DNA from 2 places in the Roseivirga misakiensis genome. Region 1 is predicted to be linked to the other one. Evidence: riboswitches for the same ligand, from Rfam matches in the RefSeq annotation. Region 1 holds a riboswitch; the other holds the start of a gene.

Region 1 (7,547 bases):
CACAGGAACACAAGATTTACGACAATGACGAGATCAAAAATATGATCACGGCATTGGGTGTTTCTTTTGGAACTGAGGATGACGATAAAGCCTTGAACATGGAGAAGCTTCGTTATCATAAAGTAATCATCATGACGGATGCTGATATCGATGGTAGCCACATTCGTACCTTAATTCTTACTTTCTTTTTCAGGTACATGCGTCCGTTGATCGATTCTGGATACTTATACATCGCATTGCCACCATTATACTTATTAAAGAAAGGTAAAGATCAGCGATATTGTTGGGATGAATCACAACGAGCGATTCTCACAAGAGAAATGGCTGGTGAGGGCAAAGAGGATTCTGTAAGCATTCAGCGTTACAAAGGTCTTGGAGAAATGAACCCAGAACAGCTTTGGGAAACAACTATGGATCCAACAAACCGAAGCTTAAAACAAGTAACAGTAGATTCAGCAGCAGAAGCAGATCACTTGTTCTCTGTACTGATGGGCGATGAAGTACCGCCACGCAGAGAGTTCATCGAAAAGAATGCGAAATATGCTAAAGTGGATGTTTAATCCCATTGAATCATAGAAATTCATATCATAAAAAAGGGAGCTTAAGCTCCCTTTTTTTATTTCAGCCCTAGCAAAGAATCTGGGATGTGCTTTTCATATAACATCTGCATAATACCGTCTTTTAGACCCACATCAGGAACCAAGATTAAATCAGCCCTAGCAGCTTTCATAGCTTCAAGATAAATTCGACTGGCAGGAACAATTACATCTGCTCGGTCCTCATTTAGTTTCAAATGCTTAATTTTTTGTTCTTGGCTCAGTGTTTTTAAATAGGACTGGGTTTGTAATAAATCGGCATAATGAGCGGACTTACTTTTTCCTTTGCTGTCAGTTAATTCATAAAGCTTTTGAATATTTCCGCCGGTGCCTATGGCAGTGATATCTTCATGGTAGTGAGCGGTTTGTGCCGCTATCCACTCAGTCATTTCTTGCATCATTCTGATTGAAGTTTGGGCTTCAATACTTCTTACAGATCCTAGTTTGAACGACCTTGAAGTGAGATTCTTGCGGTTTTGAATAATATTCAATTCGGTACTACCGCCACCCACATCGATATGCAGAAAAATACCGTCAGATATATCTTTGAGAATGATATTATTGATGAATTTAGCTTCTTCATCGCCATCTATTATATGGATAGTTAAGCCAAGAAGTTGCTTAACACGACTCACAATAGTTCGTCCATTTTCGGATTCTCGCATAGCCGAAGTAGCACAAGCATAATAATCATCAACCTCATACAAGTCGATTAAAAGCTTGAATGCATTCATAAGCCTGAAGAAGCGATCGGCCTTGTCAGGACTTATGCTATTAGTTCTAAAAACATCGTTTCCGAGCCTTAAAGGAAAACGAATGTACTCTAGTTTCTTAAAAGATAGCTTACCATCATGATTGATAACATTGGTGACCTGAAACCGGATGGCATTCGATCCTATATCAATGGCGGCTAACTTCAATCTTTTTTGTTTTTGATGAATTTATAAAATCATAAATAGAAATGTTCCCTTAACTCAATTTATCGTTTTTGCAATATGGTTGCACTTTTATATATTTATTCAGAGTCTGTCACTTTATGAAAAGATCGCTTTACCCTATTTCTATTCTAATACTCTTACTCTGTTTTAGTTGTATAGAAAGCTCTTTACCAGAATTTCCTCAAGGAGAAGTGGTGGGTTATAAACCAGTTTATTTGACTGACCCAGAAAACGCAATTGAACTAGTCGCGGCTAGGCCTATTGAGAACCCTGGGCAAATTTATTTATTAGGCGACTTGTTGCTAATGAATGATGTAGGGAAAGGTATACATGTAATCGATAATGCAGACCCTACAAACCCCTTAGCCAGAGGCTTTTTGACTGTTCAGGGTAGTGAGAACATGGTTTTGCGGGATGGTATTGTTTATGTAAATCAATTCAATTCGTTATTGGCAATCGATGTGAGCGATACCGAAAACGTTCAGGTCATATCGAGAAATGAGGATGTTCTCAGTACTAATGGCGAAGAAACTGTGGTACCACCTCTTGAAGGCTACTTTTTTGAGTGTGTTGATTTTTCGAAAGGCAAAATTATTGGCTGGGTACTTACGACAATCGAAGCTCCTAAATGTTTCAGATGATGAAGAAACTCTTAGCCTTTTTACTGCTAATATTTGTTTTTGCTTGTGCCGAAGACAGTTCTGAATTTGTCCCAAATCTATCGGGAACAGGAGTGGGAGGCTCTCTTGCGAAGTTTACAATTTCAAATAATCAAGTAATTGTCATCAATGGCTCTGAAGTTAAACAGTTTGATATTCTCCCGTCAGATGAATTATCAGAAAAACACACACTCCAAATATTTAGGCAATTGGAGACTATTTTCCCTTACGAGGATAAAATTCTGATAGGTAGTACAGCAGCCGTTATTTTTCTTGGATTCGATGCTGATGGTCTATTGACTATCCTCTCAACTTATGATCACTTAACAGCATGCGATCCAGTTGTAGCATCAAATGGGATTGCATTTTCAACGCTAAAAGTAACTGATTGCCGGGCGGGTTCAGATGATTTGTTAGAAGCTATTGATATCTCTGATATCGAAAACCCTACGGTTTTGAAAGTATATAGTACAGAATCACCTTTTGGTTTAGCAATTCGAGGGTCATCTTTATTTGTATGCGAAAAAGGTGGCCTCACAATGTATAGCTTCAATGCCGAAGGAGAACTGATCGAAATGGATTTTTTGACAATTGACGGAGCTGTTCCATTAGATATTATTGCTAACACTGGCTACTTGATTGTTAGAACGACTAACGGGATTTACAATGTCTCTTACAGCGATACAGCATTAACAGGAGTTTTAGGAAGCTTTATTACCGATTGATATGCGTCGACAATTGCTTACACTTATTGCTTTGTTAATCGGGGTATCGGCCTTATCTCAAGAGAGTTATTATACAGAAGTTGATTCTGTTAAAAAACAAGGACCGGCTCTCTCGCTCAAGCTCATACCATCTCAATTAATATGGAGGTTTCCGGCCTACACCATGGGGCTCGAACATCGTTTAAGCGAAGGTTTGTCGGTAGATTATACTTTTGGTCTGATTAGAGATCAAAATGTTTTTGAAGATGACGCGACTTATTTTGCTGGAAAGTCTGGTTTCAAAAGTTCCATAATGCTCAAGAGCTATAAAATAGACACAGATGGAAAAGACTCATTTTTCAGGTTTCTGAGTGGTTCAGGACAAGTTGGGCCAGATGTCCGTCCCTACTTAGGGGTTGAGCTTTTTTATAACCAGATTGAGTTCGATCGGACGAGAACATTCAAGTTCGATTGTGGTGATAATTGTGAGTACTTTCAAAGAGCTACCTATGGCATAAGACATCAAGACATTGGCGTTAGGCTAAACATTGGGTTTTTAATTGAACTGATTCGACCAGTAGACCTAGAAGTTAATTGGGGCATTGGCATGATGCACCGTTCTTTGGCATCTGATGCCAGAAAGCCGGAAGATTTTGCCCGATCTTACGGTGTTTTATATCGTGAAGACGATAACGAATTTCTGCTTACCATGAATTTAAATATTAAACTGGTAATCAATTTGAAATAATTTCGATTTCGGTTCTTCGATAATCATTTTATGCTTTTATTTGCCTTGCTTATCGAGAAAGACGGAGGGACTAGGCCCTATGATGTCTTAGCAACCTGAGTAATATCCGGTGCTAATTCCTAGCCTCGAGCTATCGAGGAAAAGATGACGATAAATTCACTCTCCCACTTTCGAGATAAGCCATAAAGACAAAAAATGGCGAAACGCATAAAAGAGATTCTAAAAGAAAGAATTTTAGTGCTTGATGGGGCTATGGGTACCATGATCCAGCGGCATGATTTAGAAGAAGAGGATTTTAGAGGGGATCGATTTAAAGATCATGATAGTCCTTTGAAGGGTAACAATGATTTACTTTCAATTACTCGCCCTGATATAATCAAAGACATCCATAAGCAATATTTTCTAGCAGGAGCAGATATAGTTGAAACCAATACATTTAGCGGAACTACAATTGCTCAAGCCGATTACAACCTCGAAGATGCCGTTTACGACATCAATTATTACTCGGCGAAAATTGCCAAAGAAGTCGCGGAAGAAATCACTTTAAAAGAACCAAATAAACCCCGATTTGTGGCGGGTTCAATGGGCCCAACGAATAGGACTGCTTCGCTTTCCCCAGACGTAAATGATCCAGGGTTTCGAGCGGTTACCTATGATGCACTCGTAGAAGCTTATGAGGAACAAGTCACCGCTTTAATTGATGGTGGTGTAGATATTCTTTTAGTTGAAACGGTTTTTGATACCCTTAATGCCAAAGCAGCACTGTTTGCCATTGAAAATGTATTCGATAAAAAAGGTAGACAATGGCCAATTATGGTTTCAGGTACCATAACCGATGCTAGTGGGAGAACGCTATCTGGGCAGACGACAGAAGCATTTTTAATCTCATTATCACACGTGCCATTACTATCTATTGGATTGAATTGTGCGCTTGGTGCGGAGCAACTGAGACCTTACGTTGAGATTCTTTCCAAAAAGTCACCTTTCAATACTAGCGCTCATCCGAATGCTGGATTACCGAACGAGTTTGGGGAATATGATCAAACGCCAGAGCAAATGGCCTCTCTTGTTGGTGATTTCTTAGAAGAAGGCTTTTTGAATATTGTAGGTGGTTGTTGTGGCACTACACCAGATCATATCAAATTAATTGCAGAGAGAGCAAAAAGCGTTACTCCTCGTTCGACACAATTAGAATTCTTGACTAAAGCCGAATCAAATGACTAATCGAGTATCACTTCAGCTTTCAGGTCTTGAGCCACTCATTGTAACACCAGAGTCAAATTTCGTGAATGTTGGTGAGCGTACTAATGTGACAGGTTCGAGAAAGTTTGCACGCCTAATTCAAGAAGAGAATTATGAAGCTGCACTTGAGATCGCGAGAAATCAAGTGGAGGGCGGTGCCCAAATTCTTGATGTGAATATGGATGAAGGAATGCTTGATGGAAAGCAGGCCATGATTAAGTTCCTGAACCTTATTGCCGCAGAACCAGATATATCAAGAATTCCCATCATGGTTGACTCCTCTAAGTGGGAAATTATAGAGGCGGGACTTAAGTGTATTCAAGGAAAGGGTGTTGTGAATTCAATTTCCTTAAAGGAAGGAGAGGAGAAATTCATTGAGCAAGCTAAAAAAGTAAAGCGATATGGAGCAGCCGTGATTGTGATGGCGTTCGATGAGCATGGGCAGGCAGATTCCTATGAAAGGAGAGTGGAAATATGTAAACGATCATATGATCTACTTATTGATGTGGTGAATTTTCCTCAAAACGACATCATTTTTGACCCTAATATATTTCCAGTTGCTACTGGTATCGAAGAACATAATAATAACGCCACTGATTTCTTTCGAGCTACAAAATGGATTCGTGAAAACCTTCCAGGTGCTCATGTAAGTGGAGGAGTTTCTAATGTCTCATTTTCTTTTAGGGGCAATAATAAGGTGCGAGAGGCCATGCACTCTGCATTTCTTTATCATGCGATAAAAGAGGGAATGGATATGGGTATTGTAAACCCTACCATGCTGGAAGTGTATGACGATATCCCCAAGGACCTACTCGAGCGTGTAGAAGATGTCTTACTAAACCGTAGGTCTGATGCTACTGAAAGGCTTCTTGATTTTGCCGAAACTGTTAAAGGCGCTGGTAAAAAGCAGGTCAAAGATGATTCTTGGAGGAGAGAATCTGTTCAAAAAAGGCTTGAACATGCCCTTGTGAAGGGGATAGTTGAGTTTATAGAAGAAGATACAGAAGAGGCGAGACAGCAATATGACAAGCCATTGCATGTCATTGAAGGGCCGTTAATGGACGGAATGAATGTAGTGGGTGACCTATTTGGTAGTGGTAAAATGTTTTTGCCTCAAGTGGTGAAAAGTGCACGAGTTATGAAGAAAGCCGTGGCCTACTTATTACCTTATTTAGAAGCTGAAAAAGCGGCTAATAATGATACTTCGTCTGCTTATAAGGTACTCTTAGCCACTGTTAAGGGCGATGTACATGATATAGGAAAGAATATCGTGGGCGTAGTTTTGGCTTGTAATAATTTCGATATCGTTGATATGGGGGTGATGGTGCCTGCAGAACAGATTCTCGACAAAGCGGTCGAAGAAAATGTCGATGCCATCGGACTGAGTGGATTGATAACCCCGTCTTTAGATGAAATGGTACACGTAGCGAAAGAAATGGAGCGTCGTGGATTGAAAATTCCATTGATGATCGGTGGGGCTACTACTTCAAGAATTCACACTGCGGTGAAAATTGATCCAGTTTATTCAGGATCCGTTGTCCATGTTTTAGATGCTTCGAAAAGTGTTCCAGTGGCGGGTGAATTAATCAGTCCAGATACATACGACAACATTTTTAACCGTGTGAAATCGGAGTATACACAACTTCGAGAAGATCATGCGAATAGAAAACAAGTAAAAAACTACATCAGCTACGAGTCAGCAAAATCGAATAGGACAAAAATCGATTGGAAACATAAAACGAGTATCAAACCTTCGTTTCTTGGTAATAAGGTCTTCAAAGACTATTCAATTGAGGAAATCAGCCGCTATATAGATTGGACGCCTTTCTTTTCTACCTGGATGCTGAAAGGGAAATTCCCTCAGATTTTCGAGAACAAAGTCATCGGTGAGGAAGCCAAAAAGCTCTATGATGATGCCCAAATAATGATTAAAGAAATCATTGACCAAGATTTGCTATATGCAAATGCGGTGGTGGGTTTATATCCAGCAAATGCTGTGGGTGATGACATAGAGGTGTATGCCGATGAATCTAGATCACAATTGTTGACAACCTTTCATATGCTAAGGCAGCAAGGTAAAAAGGGGAAAGACTTGCCTAATCTCTCCTTAGCCGACTTTGTAGCGTCAAAAGAAAGCGAAAAAATCGATTATATCGGTGGCTTCGCAGTGACAGCGGGAGTTGGTATTGAACCACTTGTCGCCCAATATGAAAAAGAACACGATGATTATAATTCAATTATGATCAAATCTGTGGCTGATCGGCTGGCTGAAGCATTTGCAGAATTAATGCATGAAAAAGTAAGGAAGGAATTATGGGGGTATGCAGCCTCAGAAAACTTAGATGGAGAAGCTTTAATAAAAGAGAAATATCAAGGAATTCGTCCTGCACCTGGTTATCCGGCCTGCCCGGACCATACGGAAAAAGAACTGCTTTTCAACCTGCTAGAGGTTGAGAAAAATACCGGAATAAGTTTGACAGAATCCTTCGCGATGTATCCTGCATCGTCGGTTTCTGGCTTCTACTTTATGCATGAAGAGTCAAAATATTTCGGACTTGGAAAAATTGAAAAAGATCAGGTGATCGACTATGCCAAAAGGAAAAATAAGTCTATCGATGAGGTAGAAAAATGGTTGGCGCCTAATCTTTCCTACGATATCT
Region 2 (7,547 bases), on a different contig from region 1:
AGGAGCTTCGTGCTTACTTAAGTACTGGTCGATCACTGCTTGGTGAACGAAACCTAAGAAACCGTCTCCTTCAGTATCGTCAATATCTTTTTTCTCAACCCAATTATCTTCAGGAACAGGCTCAGAAAGTACTAGATGGAATTTGAAATTCGGGAATTCTCTTTCGATTTTTCTAAAGTCCTCTAAGTAGAATAGCTCTCGTTTCGAACGTCCACCATACCAGTAAGTCACTTTTCTACCAGTTTTTAGCGTGTGGAATAAGTGGAAAAGGTGTGATCTCATCGGCGCCATTCCTGCACCACCACCAATGTATAGCATTTCAGCTTCTGTCGGCTTGATGAAGAATTCACCGTAAGGACCTGAGATTGTTACTTTATCACCTGGTTTTCTAGTAAATACATATGAAGAACAAATACCTGGATTAACATCCATCCACTTATTGTTCGCTCTGTCCCAAGGTGGAGTTGCAATACGAATATTCAGCATTACAATATTACCTTCTGCAGGGTGATTGGCCATTGAGTATGCTCGGAAGATTTCCTCCTTGTTGACCATTTTCAGATCCCAAAGACCGAATTTATCCCAATCTTCTTTGAATTTATCATCTCCAGCAGGATCGTCTGGGAAAGGTCTGATGTCCATGTCTTTAAACTCACAAACAACAGGCGGTACATCTACCTGGATATATCCACCAGCTTCAAAGTCCAGTGTTTCTCCTTCTGGTAGTTTTACCACAAATTCTTTAATGAAAGATGCAACGTTGTAGTTAGAAACAACTTCACATTCCCACTTCTTAATACCGAAGATTTCTTCTGGGATGTGGATACGCATATCTTGCTTCACTTTCACTTGACAAGAAAGTCTAACACCTTCTTTTTGCTCAGCTCTGCTTAAGTGACCAACCTCAGTAGGCAGTACGTCTCCGCCACCCTCGTTGATTGTACACTTACACATGGCACAAGTACCACCGCCACCACAGGCAGACGGTAAGAATATTTTTTGACCTGAAAGCGTATTCAGGAGTGTTGAACCTGCTGCTGCCACAATGGGATTGGACTCGTCTCCGTTTACAACGATTTTAACATCGCCTGATTGGACTAATTTTGACTGTGCGTAAAGTAAAATTAGTACCAACAATAGGATAACTACTGAGAAGGCTACTATTGAAGTAATTATGATAGATGACATCTATTAATCGATTTTAAATCAACAATTTGAATCTAAACTGACCCTTTCCGTCAGGGCTACAAATATATTCACTAAAAGGTTAAATCTGTAGGCGAAATTGAAAAAAGATAAGCAGCCAAAATCAAGGCTAAACCGTAATTTTTTCCAATAACACCTGACCCTTTTTTAAGTCTTCAATTTCAGTGTTTAGAGAGGCTACACAGAGATTCCCTAACTGTAACTGTCGACTATTCTCGCACAGAACAACATTGTTATTTGGATTGTTTAGCCATTTTTTCTCTAATAACCTCGAAATACAAATATTGCCCACAACATAGCTGTGATCGAAACTAAAATATTTGTCATGAATGCTCTCGAAATCAGATAAGTCTATCTCTTGTGGCGAATTAAAACTGACGTATACTTTCAGTAATGACTCATTGCTAAAAGGTAACTGGCCCAAGTTGTAAAACTTCTTATACTCGTATTTGTAATCATAACTCAAAGCAGAGATATCGGAAAGCACAGCCGCGCCAGTTGGTAAACTTCCCGCTCCTTTCCCTATAAAAAGCTGCTCGTCGCAAAAGTCTCCTGTCAGCGAAACCGCATTGAACTCGTTGTCAATGGACGACAAACTATCATTATGACCAATAAACTGCGGAGCAACAAAGGCAAAAACCTTATCGTCAATACGTCGAGCTTGTGCGATTAACTTCACTTTAAAGCCTTTCTCTCTCGCATATTCCAAATCGGTATTTTTAAGATGATCAATACCCAAATTGACAATGCTTTCGGGTTTTACGTAGATTCCGAAAGCGTGAGTTAATAGTATACTTAACTTATATTTTGCGTCGAAGCCTTTCACGTCAAGTGTAGGGTCAGATTCTGCAAACCCCAAGGATTGCGCCTGACGCAATGCCTCATCGTAGTCTAAATTTTCATTGAAGACTTTGGTGAGAATATAGTTCGTCGATCCATTAAAAATGCCTTTTACTTCATCAAGAGGTTCATGACCAAAATATTCTTCTAAAGTTCTTATTATAGGTATGCTGCCACAAACTGCACCCTCATAGAGAATCGCTTTACCCGTTTCATTCTGTAGTTTCACTAAGAATTCAAGGTTTTCTGCCACCATTTTCTTGTTGGCGGTCACCACAGATTTACCATTTTTGAGTGACGAGGTTACTATTTCAAGGGCAGCGTTAGCATCATCGATCAATTCCACTATTACATCGATTTCGGGATCTCGAATAATTTCTTCTTTATCAATCGTGAAGAGTCTTCTAGGCAGACTTCGAGACTTTTCGGCATTTTTGATACAGATTTTCTTTATTTCACCGGCAAAATTCTTGGAGTTATTAAGGGTTTCGTAAAGTCCTTGACCTACACACCCGAAACCAAACAATCCTATGTTGATCTTTTTCATTTGTGCTTGTTTAAAAAGTTTTTGAGTAGTGCACTGATCGCTTTGGCTTCTACTAGAAAGCCATCATGTCCATATGCTGAGTTTATAAAGTGTAATTCTGATTGGTTTATGCCATCTGCTAAAACAGATTGCTCTGCTTTCGAAAAGAGTAAGTCTTCTTCTATTCCGATAATGAGCGCTTTAGCTTGCACCCGACTTAAGGCTTCTGCTATGGACTTATACTTTTTACTGATATCATGAAAGTCCATGGCTTGACTTAATGTATAATAGGTTCTTGCATCAAACCTGTTTCTAAGTTTCTCTCCTTGGTATCGCTGATAGCTTTCTGCCTCACTGATCTCATCAAAAGTTGCCTGCTGAGCCTGCGTTTTGTTAAAGGCCGTATCAGTTCTATAAGATGTCATCGCCATTGCGCGAGCAGCCTCCAAGCCTTTCCATCCACCTTTTGGAGAACTCGAGAAAAAGGAAGGATCGGCTTCAATTGCCATGCGCTGGGCTGATCTAATCGCTACACCCCATGGCGAACTTTTTGCCGACGAGGCAATCAGAGCGATATGTTTGAAAACGTCAGGTGATTCTACAGCCCATTCAATCACCTGTTGGCCACCCATAGACCCTCCAATGCCAAGGAAAATCTCATCGATGCCAAGATGATTCATTAAAAGCCCATGCGCCTTAACCATATCTTTAATGGTGAGCGTAGGAAATGACCTCAAATATCGCTCGCCAGTTTCAGGGTTAAAGTTTTTGGGGCCTGTGCTTCCATAGCACGATCCAAGTACGTTGGCACAAACAATAAAATGTTCATCTGGATTGATGAGGTTAGTAGATCCAATTAATCCTGGCCACCATTGCATTGGGTTTGCGTTTGCAGTGAGTGCATGGCAAACCCAAACCACGTTGTCTTTTTTAGCATTCAACCGTCCGAAAGTATGGTAGGCAATAATTGCCTCTTGTAGCTGCGTGCCACTTTCGAGCGTAAAGTCACTTGGGACTTTGAAGTATTTTAGCGAGGGGTTATCGATGGATTGTGATTCAACCGACCCCGTCTTTATAGCTGTAGACATTGTCAATTTACTTTAAGTAGGAAAGAGAAAAAGTGTAATCAGAGAATTGATCCAATAATTGAAGCCGGAATACAAATAATGCATTCGACAGCGCTTTTTATTAGATGAAGACTTTTAAAGAGGTGCGATTGCTCGCCTGAAATTAGATGTTGCATAAATACCAATTTATATTCTCCCGAATGTCACTCGACATCCTTTGGGATCAGGATTTAGCACCTTTCTCTAATATTAGAGGTGGTTGCTAGCGCTTCAAAGAGCCTGTCTCTCCACGCTTCTGTATAAATCGATTCATTTCGAAGCCCTGATTGGGCAGAATTGAATGACTTGCACTGCAAACCTAGCAGCACTTATTGATGATTCAAAAAAAGAAGTTGAAAAATTTAAATCTACTTCAACATTCGAAGTAGTGTAGTCAGTTTATTCTTTAAATCTCTTCTGTCTACGATAAAGTCTAAGAATCCATGGTCTAGCACGAATTCAGAGCTTTGAAATCCTTTAGGAAGATCCTTTCCGACCGTATCTCTGATAATTCTAGGACCAGCAAATCCGATCAATGCACCAGGTTCCGCAATGTTAAAGTCACCAAGCATTGCATAAGAAGCGGTCACTCCACCTGTGGTCGGGTCGGTAAGTAATGAAATATAAGGAATGCCTTGTTCTCCTAGTAGAGCAAGTTTAGCCGAGGTTTTAGCCATCTGCATTAAAGAGTAACCAGCTTCCATCATTCTAGCGCCACCTGATTTAGAAATCATCAAGAATGGTGTCTTAGTTTTGATGGCATGATCGATGGCGCGGGCAATTTTTTCTCCGACGACAGATCCCATTGAACCACCGATAAAGGCAAAATCCATACAAGAGACTACCAAATCTTCGCCATTCATTTTGCCATAAGCAGAGCGGACAGCGTCAGTTAAGCTAGATTTCTCCTGCCCAGCTTTGATTCTTTTTGGGTAGGGCTTGCTATCGACAAATTTTAGCGGGTCACCAGAACTCAGGTTTTCATCCAATTCAGTGAAAGAGTTCTGATCGAAAAGGATTTCGAAATATTCTTTAGAGCCAATTCGAACGTGAAAACCATCTTCTGGACTGACATAAGCGTTGTTTTTTAGCTCACGCGTATGAACAATTGTACCAGACGGTGTTTTGAACCACAGACCATCAGGAGCGTCTTTCTTCTGATCTGTTGGTGTTGTGATACCCTTAACTTTTCGCTGAAACCAAGACATAGTTTATGTTATCGTCCAAAATTTTTTAGAGAAAGGCAAAAATAGCCTAAAACTAGTGAGCCGCCAAAAAGAAAAGGCAAATCAGGAATGTTAGAAAAACTATACAAAAGACTTGGGCATGAATGATATTGTCTTTTCCTTTGTGACGGAATGAACGTTCATTCCGCACTAAAATGATCGATAAAAAGACAGTTGATAAGCGAAGTGTCATCCTTGAATCGACCTTAAAATTGCTCACTGAGCATGGTTTTCATGGTACACCTATCTCTATGATCGCACAGCATGCAGGTGTTGGCGCGGGAACTATTTATCGGTATTTCGAAAACAAGGAACAGTTGATCAATGAGCTATTTACCGCAATAAAAAGGCGAGTAATTAAGGCGATGCTGGAAGATTATCGGGAAGAGGGGAGCTTTCAGGAAAGGTTTAAACACCTCTGGCGCAATCTGATCAACTACTGTATTGGTAACCCTGAGGAATTTCATTTTGTGGAGCAGTATAGATACGCTCCTTTTGTGAGTAATGTAACTCGCGAAGAGACTTTTATCATTTTGGCACCCATCATGTCCTTTTTTATTGAGTCTAAAAGAGCTGGCGCAATGAAGGATTTACCCCTCTATACGATTGTTTCCTTGTTATATGGTCCAATAGTGTCTTTGTCTAAACTCCATATTGACCACAATCAATCTTTAACTGAAGAGCGTATCGATCAGGCGGCTGAGGCTTGTTGGGATGCCGTTCGTAAACATGAATAGTGAGTATGTCTAGTGTTGTAATTAATGGCGTCGGTAGTTGTATCCCCGAACGGGTAGTACCCAATTCGGAGTTCTTAAATGCTGAATTCTATCAAGAAAACGGAGAACCTTTTCCAGATGAGAATGAAGTGATCATAAGGAAATTCGAAAAGATTACTGGCATCAAAGAAAGGCGTTATGCTTTACCGGGCCAAAAAGCATCAGATTTGGGTGCCATTGCTGCCAAGCATGCGCTTGAAAACAGTAGTATAGATGGCAATGATCTCGATTACATCATCTTTGCGCACAATTTTGGTGATATGCGAAAGGATAATAACCGAATCGATATGATGCCGAGTTTGGCTGCTCGCGTAAAAGGTCAACTTGAAATTTCTAATCCGTCTACTTCTTGTTATGACATAATTTTTGGCTGCCCTGGGTGGGTTCAAGGTGCTATTCAGGCCACACAAATGATTAGGTGTGGTGATGCGAAGCATGTTATGGTGATTGGAGGAGAAACTTTGAGTCAAACTGTTGATCCGCATGATCGAGATTCAATGATTTTCGCTGATGGGGCTGGGGCTACTATATTTTCGGCATCCGAAAGCGAGAAGGGTGGCTATATTTCACAGTGTTCTAGGACTGATGCCTCTGAAGAACTTTGCTATTTAGCGATGGGACCTTCTTATAATGCTTCTTTAAATGATCATGGTGGGAGTTACATCAAAATGAAGGGTCGGAAAATTTACGAGTATGCATTGACTAATGTGGCTGATGCTATTAAATGTGCTATTGAAAAGGCTAATCTTGACCTAAAGGATATCAGTAAAATATTGATCCATCAGGCAAATGAGAAAATGGATGAAGCCATTTTGCATAAGCTATTTAAGTTATATGGCGTAATGGGAGACTCTAAACAACTCATGCCAATGACTATTCAGCGTTTAGGCAATAGTTCGGTAGCAACTATACCGACTATGCTAGACTTGATTCTTCGTGGTGAGCTAGATGATCACGCATTAGCCTCTGGAGATCATGTGATTTTTGCCTCTGTAGGTGCTGGTATGCATATCAATGCTATGGTTTACCAAATGCCTTAAGACTTTACGTATGAAATAAAAAGAGGGCCAATCCACTGGATTGGCCCTCTTTTTTTGATTTTTATCTTTCTATAAACTAGCTAAAGCAGCATCGTAATTTGGTTCTTGACCTATCTCAGGTACTTGCTCAGTGTAGATAACAGACCCTTCTGTGTTGATGACCACAATACATCTGGAATGTAAACCAGCAAATGCACCATCTGTAATTTCAAGGCCATAATCTTTTCCAAATTTGCCCGAGTTAAAATCAGAAAGCATCACAACATTTTCAATGCCTTCTGCACCACAAAATCTGCTTTGGGCGAAAGGTAAATCTCGAGAAATACATAAAACGCTCGTATTATTTAGATTCGCTGCAGTTTTATTGAAGTTTCTCACAGATGTAGCGCAAACGCCAGTATCAACACTTGGAAATATATTGAGTACTAGGTTCTGGCCTTGAAAATCTGAAAGTGTTTTAGCAGATAAGTCTACCGCCGTCAATTGAAAGTCTATTGCTGAATCTCCAATGTTAGGCAAGTTGCCATTGGTATTGGTTGGTGCTCCACCAAGTGTTATTTGTGCCATTTTAAAGGTTTTTTAAGATGATTATTCGTTGTTTGAATGATGTTTGAAGCAGCGTTTTAAGGAATATTATCTAGTCCGTTAATCTACTTCTTCATAATCAACATAATCTCCCCCTTTAAAGTTATCGGAAGACTTAGGATTTTTTTTCGAAGGTGCATACTCAACATTCACATTGCCACCACTGGGTCTACTCTTTCTTTGATCGTAATGACTGTTTCTTTGCTGTTCTTGTACTTGTCTATAAATCTTACCTATGAATG

The links. A riboswitch is a leader RNA that binds a small molecule or an ion and turns the genes downstream of it on or off. The one in region 1 is predicted to bind S-adenosylmethionine.
Region 2: another riboswitch for S-adenosylmethionine. It lies ahead of metX (homoserine O-acetyltransferase MetX); the one in region 1 lies ahead of BFP71_RS19525 (homocysteine S-methyltransferase family protein).

What each region holds. Positions count from the first base shown of each region.
Region 1 is NZ_MDGQ01000005.1:1,847,973-1,855,519, reverse strand. Features, by position in the region: gene gyrB (DNA topoisomerase (ATP-hydrolyzing) subunit B) at 1-560, shown strand, start outside; gene BFP71_RS15580 (Ppx/GppA phosphatase family protein) at 617-1,516, opposite strand; gene BFP71_RS15575 (LVIVD repeat-containing protein) at 1,633-2,175, shown strand; gene BFP71_RS15570 (hypothetical protein) at 2,172-2,918, shown strand; gene BFP71_RS15565 (hypothetical protein) at 2,920-3,645, shown strand; SAM riboswitch class I at 3,692-3,796, shown strand; gene BFP71_RS19525 (homocysteine S-methyltransferase family protein) at 3,841-4,869, shown strand; gene metH (methionine synthase) at 4,862-7,547, shown strand, end outside.
Region 2 is NZ_MDGQ01000004.1:330,267-337,813, reverse strand. Features, by position in the region: gene nqrF (NADH:ubiquinone reductase (Na(+)-transporting) subunit F) at 1-1,188, opposite strand, end outside; gene BFP71_RS07485 (homoserine dehydrogenase) at 1,316-2,593, opposite strand; gene metX (homoserine O-acetyltransferase MetX) at 2,590-3,660, opposite strand; SAM riboswitch class I at 3,823-3,945, opposite strand; gene accD (acetyl-CoA carboxylase, carboxyltransferase subunit beta) at 4,047-4,886, opposite strand; gene BFP71_RS07470 (TetR/AcrR family transcriptional regulator) at 5,060-5,641, shown strand; gene BFP71_RS07465 (3-oxoacyl-ACP synthase III family protein) at 5,647-6,720, shown strand; gene tpx (thiol peroxidase) at 6,790-7,287, opposite strand; gene BFP71_RS07455 (hypothetical protein) at 7,366-7,547, opposite strand, start outside.